Regions from separate parts of the Planococcus lenghuensis genome, predicted to be linked through region 2. Evidence: riboswitches for the same ligand, from Rfam matches in the RefSeq annotation. Region 2 holds a riboswitch; the other holds the start of a gene.
The links. A riboswitch is a leader RNA that binds a small molecule or an ion and turns the genes downstream of it on or off. The one in region 2 is predicted to bind thiamine pyrophosphate.
Positions count from the first base shown of each region.

Region 1 (3,143 bases), 690 kb from region 2:
CGGCTCCAATTCCATATTGATGATGGATTTCTTCAAGGTTTGGTAAACTTCATCTCTAAGCGACAGTCTTTTTATCGGTTTAATTAGTTTTTTATTCATGAAAGCAATATATCGCATATCACTTAATAAGGCAACATTCAAAACGACTTTTCAGCATTAAAAAAACACCCGCTTCACTTGAGCGGGTGTCCGTCGAAATGTGCAATTAACCGATAGTCGATACTGACCGGAAGACTATTATTCCTCCAGCTCTGTCAGCAGTACCGGTCCTTCCTTTGTAACCAGCACGGTATGTTCAATCTGTGCAACGAGCGACTGATCCGGGGTGATGAATGTCCATCCATCGCCTGACTCGATAATGTGTTCCGCTTTCTGGGAAATAAACGGTTCAACCGCCAGCACCATGCCCTCTTTGAGCAAGGTTTTTTCCCAGGCATCGTAATAATTTAAAATGTGCTGCGGTTCTTCATGAAGCGATTTGCCGATGCCGTGCCCGGTCAGGTTCTTGATGACAAACAATCCCTGGTCCTTCGCCTCCCGTTCTACGGCTTTACCGATCTGGTTCAACTTGGAACCCGGTTTCACCTTCGACATCGCCCGCTCGAACGCCCGCGCGGCTGCGTCAATCAGCTTTTGCTTATCCTCGTGACCTTCTCCAACAACAAATGAAATGCCCGTGTCAGAAAAATAACCATCAAGAGAACCGGAAACATCGATATTGACGATATCCCCTTCCTGAATCACCCGTTTCCCTGGAATGCCGTGTGCCACTTCTTCATTGACACTGATGCATGTGTAACCGGGAAAATCATACTGATCTTTCGGGCCCGATACACCGCCAAGTTCTTCAAACAGCCGGCCGCCGAGCTCATCCAATTCTTTCGTTGTGATACCTGGTTTGGTGGCTGCCTTCATTTCTTCCCTGATTTTCGCCACCAATTGTCCTGCTTTTTTCAGACTTTCAATTTCCTGTTCTGTTTTTGCAATCATCTAATACCCTTCTTTCAGCAAAATTCTCTATTTACTATACCATAAGAGAATCCGCGGGTCAGAGTTCCGGGTTTGTCAGGCGCGGAGCCGTGATGAACAGAACAGAACAGACAGCAGCCGTGAGCAAAAAGAGCGGGATCATGTAGGTTGCATTATAGACAATTGAGTAAACGAGCGGATTGCCTTCCGCGTACATGCCGAAAAACAGATAACCCGTGGTGACATGCACCAGGTAGCGAAGAATCGATGCGATCAGCGTGCCGATAACAACAGCCGCCACCATCTTCCCTTTTTTCTCCGCTTTCAGGCCCTTCAGATACATCCCGCGCATGACACCGGCGAATCCGACCACTGCATAAGCAAGCAGATAATCCAGGATGACCTGCATGACGACGAATCCGAATGTCAATGGCGCTACAGACGGTCCTGCCAGTATTTGCAGCAGCCCGACCAGCAAACCGGTCGCAATTCCAGCGCCGATCCCCCGTCTGAATGTCATTAGCACAAGCGGAATCATCACCAGACTCACCGATCCGCCCTGCGGCATCTTGAATGCAATGAAATCGAGCACAAAGGCAAGCGCCCCAAAAATGGCGATTTCCATCAACACTAATGTCTTTTTATTCCTCACAACAAACTCCTCCTTTTGCACCAACAAAAGGCCGCCAGAACTGGAAATACAAAAACGGCGTCAGGACAGAGCCTGACACCGGTAAAGGTCTCATTTCCGTCCACATCCCTGCGCAAGCATTAACTTACAGGTTCAAAGGGTCAGAACAAAATGTTCACTCTCAGCAAAATGCTCCCCTTGTGGTGCACTATTATTCAATTACATTATATATTGTACACGACTCCCCCATCGGTTGCAACGCAGTTTCCTGTCGTGCATCATGGGTAAAGGAATAGAATAGAAGCGATCAGAAAGGAGACTATTGAAATGATTGAATTGTTGAAGGAATTGATTAAGTTCAAAAGTGATACGAAAGAAGGCGCTAACGATGCATTGCGTTATTGCGCCAGTTGGCTCGAGGAACGCGGTGCGGATGTTCAACTCCATGATAATCTGGGATATCTCATGCTGACAGCCTCGAAAGGCAAAGGAAGTGAGACCATTATCTGGAATGGCCATGTTGATGTCGTGCCAGGGCACAAAGAGCAGTTTGCACCGTTGGTGGAGGGGGACCGGATGTATGGACGCGGAGCTGCCGATATGAAAGCTGGTGTTGCAGCAATGATGCAGGCGTTTATCGATCTCGATGAGACGAAACTTGAACGCATCGTCCAGCTGCACATTGTGACCGACGAAGAGATCGGCGGACACCATACATCTGAATGGCTCGTTTCTCAGGGCTACACCGGTGATTTTATCATCGCAGGTGAACCGACCCGTTTGAAGATCGGCCTGCAATCAAAAGGGATCATCCACATGGACATGACTTTTAAAGGAAAACCGGCACACGGAAGCCGGCCATGGGAAGGCATAAATGCCATCGAAGCGGCTATGAAGTACCATACCGCCTTACAGGACTTGCCTTTCACTAAGGAATCTTCTGAGTACTACGATAAGCCATCAGTGAATCTGGCAAAAATCAACGCAGGAGACCGGTATAACGTAGTTCCTGAACTATGTTACATGTCGTACGATATCCGGTTTCTGCCAACCCAGGATCCCCAAGAGATCGAGCGGCAGATGCGGGATTTGGGCGATCAGCTGAACCTCGATATGGAATACTCAGCGAGCGGCTCTACACCAGCTCTTGTGACTTCTAACACCCATCCATATATTGCACGGCTTCAGGAGATTATTCGTCAGGAGACAGATACCGAACCCGTTCTCTTCGGCCAGCATGGCGCTGCCGATACCCGTTACTATGCAGCTGCCATCGAAGGCGGTGAAGGAGCAATCGAATTCGGACCAGCCGGTGATGATTGGCATGGGAACGCCGAGTATGTCTCAATTTCAAGTGTGGAAGATTACAGGGATATTCTTGTCGCTCACGCACTGGAGTCCTAAGCATGTTTGCCAACATCTCTCCGCGGGAAACATACCAATAAGATCATAAATGAATGGAGAGATTCTTCTATGAAACTAAAACGATTAATGAAAACAGCTATGAAATACGGTCCGATTGCATATCCAATTGTGAAAAAGG
Region 1 is NZ_CP019640.1:935,698-938,840, reverse strand. It holds gene B0X71_RS04685 (GntR family transcriptional regulator) at 1-99, opposite strand, end outside; gene map (type I methionyl aminopeptidase) at 238-990, opposite strand; gene thiT (energy-coupled thiamine transporter ThiT) at 1,049-1,621, opposite strand; TPP riboswitch at 1,710-1,809, opposite strand; gene B0X71_RS04670 (M20 family metallopeptidase) at 1,928-3,004, shown strand.
Region 1: linked by a shared signal. The riboswitch ahead of thiT (energy-coupled thiamine transporter ThiT) and the one ahead of B0X71_RS08255 (3-oxoacyl-ACP reductase) in region 2 are both predicted to bind thiamine pyrophosphate.

Region 2 (3,143 bases):
GAGCAGATTATGTCGGAATGGGGCCCGTCTATGGCACCCGTTCCAAAGATGATGCGAAACCGCCTGCAGGCATTGTGGGGATTGTGGCTGTTAAAAAAGCGTTTCCTGCGCTATCAATTGTCGGCATCGGCGGAATTAAACCGGAAAATGCCAGCGCCGTCTATCAGGCGGGCGCGGAAAGTGTAGCGGTCATTTCATCTCTTGCAGGAGCGGAAGATGTACGAGGTCAAGTGAACCTCTTTAAGGAAGCATACAAAGGAGCTCCTCAATTATGAAGACAAAGCAGATGGTACTGATGGCCATGTTTGTCGCTATCGCCGTTGCGGGCTCGGCGTTTATTTCGTTTCCAGCAGGTATCGCCCGCGCTTATCCGATTCAGCATGCCATCAATGTCATGGCAGCGGTTCTGTTCGGACCGGGTCCGGCGGTTTTGATCGCTTTTCTGACCGGTGTGGTCCGAGTCATGACCGGAACAGGTTCATTGCTTGCGTTTCCAGGAGGCATGATCGGGGCATTTCTTGCGGGCATCCTGTATTTGAAGTTCGGGAAATTGTGGCTGGCTGCAGTTGGCGAAATTATCGGCACCGGGATTATCGCCTCGCTGATTGCTGTTCCGTATGCCCGGATTTTGATGGGAACAGAAGCGGCCGCTTTCTTTTTCATGCCACCGTTCCTTGTGTCGAGTATAAGCGGTGCAGTGCTCGGTGTTATCCTTGTTTCGAGACTAATGAAATCCAAAGCGACTCAATTGCTTTATTAAGAAATTCGAGTAGGAGTCGGGATACTTCAAAATAAGAAGACATAAGAAAGACTCCGGCAGTAGTGCCGGAGTCTTTCTTTTAGTAGCGGTCAATGCATCACGAGACCGCCGTCGACAATGAGGTTCTGCCCGGTGACCGCCCGGCTCCAGGGGGATGAGAAAAACAACACAGCATCCGCCATTTCCTCAGGAGTCGTCACACGCTTTAACGGGGTGCTCGCGCTGATCAGATCGAAGACATCGTCCGGAGTGGCAGCACTGGCATCCGTTTTTTGGAGCAGCCCGCCGGATACCATGTTGACGGTAATACCGTTTGCGCCCAATTCGTTTGCCATTGTCCGGGTAAAGCCAATCAATGCCGCTTTGCTGGTGTTGTAGTCATGATAAGGCACAACGGGGTTTTGGACCAAGTTCGTCCCGATTGTAATAATTCGACCGAAATTGAGCCGGGACATACCTTCAACTGCAGCTTGTGTGGTATACAAAGAAGCTTTTACACTGCCGTCCAGCTGGGTTTGATAATCTTCCCACTGGATCTGCCCGGCATTCTTCCGGTTTACCGCATCGAATGTAAAATTGATTAACGCGTTATTGACAACGGTGGTGACAGATTGGTTGAAATGTTGTTCCGCTTGTTCAAACAGCCTCAGCACGGCTTCTTTGTCGGTGACATCCGCTTGGATTGCAACAGCGTGATCGCCGATATCCTGGACGACCTGCTGTGCTTTTTGTTCGCTTTTGTAAAAGTTGACGACCACTTTGGCACCTTCACGTCCGAAGGCTTTTGCGATTGCTGCTCCCAGTCCTCTGCTGGCGCCGGTTACCAGTATGACTTGGTCTTTAATTTCCATGAATGTTCTCCCCTTTATTGGTTGGTATACAAAAACGCCGCTCCCCCGGGAAGGGAAGCGGCGTGTGCAATCCATTAAAAAGAGAGCAAGATCCGCCACTTCCCTCCGCTGGTATGATCCAGATCAGGTTCAAAGGGTCCGAGCTCTGCTCGTCTCAGCCGTTTTTCATGCGGCTCCCCCAGTGGGCGATTCGTATTCGGTTATGTTCTTTTCAAGCGTAGCACACTGCAGGCGAAACGACAAATTGTCCTCTAATGCCCTCCGCCAACCTTTCTCCCGGATTAATTTTTTGAAACCTTTTCCTCTTATAACCGACTACTATATCAATAACAGGGAATTTGCTGGAAATCATTGAAACTTGAAAGGGAGACAAGAAAATGAAATTAATTGTCTTATCGCTGCTGTTGCTGCTGCTTATCGGGTGCGGTACAACAGAAGGAACGATGAATGAACCGGAAACTGAACCTGCTGATGAACCGGCAGAAACGATAACTGCTATGCCTGCAGAAATGCCGGAGGACTTTGATTTTTCTATTCGGTATGGCATTACCAGTAAGAACGAAGTGGATACGTTCGACGATACGGTCACGAAGGATTTAATTACCAACGGAACGGCTTCGGCAGACATTAAGTTGTCCGACGAAGAAATGAAGCTGGTGTATGAAAAAATGCAGAAAATCAACGCGATGGCCCCAAAAGAACTCGTCCCGGATGCCGGATGCATCCACACACCACATGAAGTGGATATCTGGAAGATTCAGGCGCTCGGTGAAATCATCACGCATGAAGTCTCCCAAAAGTATTGTGAACTGACAGAGGACGCACAGGAACTGCTCAATCTGCGAAAATTCATCGTTGATCTGATCGAGGAAAAAGAGGCATATGAAGAATTGCCGGAAGCAGAGGGGGGTTACGCATAGTCCGCCTAAATTCATGCGTAAAATGAAAAATGGCCCTGCAATTCGCAGAGCCATTTTTGCCCGTTCACTTCGTTTTTCCCAATTGATCGTCCGTCACTTCATTCACAAGCAAATCTTCAAGCGACTGCCGGCGGATGACGAGCCGGTGATCATTGCCGCTCACAAACACGATAGCCGGTTTCAGCATCTGGTTGTAATTCGACGCCATCGAGTAATGGTAAGCGCCTGTCGACAGAACCGCAAGCAGATCCCCTGGCTCGACCGGCGGCAGTTCAATGCCTTTTGCGATCAAATCGCCGGATTCGCACAACTTGCCGGCCACTGTGGTTGTAATTTCTTTGCCTTCCGGCTCGCGATTGGCAAGCTGCAATGTATATTTTGCATCATACAGCGCAGTGCGGATATGATCGCTCATGCCGCCGTCAATGGATACATACGTGTTGACGTCGGGAATGTCTTTCACCGTCCCGACGCGGTACAACGTCAAGCCTGCTTCACCGACAATGGAACGGCCGGGCTCAAGCGACAGGTGCGGCACCGGATAATCCAGTTCAGCACACACGTTTTTCACAGTTTCTGTAATGCGGGTTACGCCATCTTCAATCGGATAGC
Region 2 is NZ_CP019640.1:1,624,755-1,627,897, forward strand. It holds gene thiE (thiamine phosphate synthase) at 1-275, shown strand, start outside; gene thiW (energy coupling factor transporter S component ThiW) at 272-760, shown strand; gene B0X71_RS08255 (3-oxoacyl-ACP reductase) at 850-1,611, opposite strand; TPP riboswitch at 1,695-1,801, opposite strand; gene B0X71_RS08260 (hypothetical protein) at 1,989-2,531, shown strand; gene lysA (diaminopimelate decarboxylase) at 2,596-3,143, opposite strand, start outside.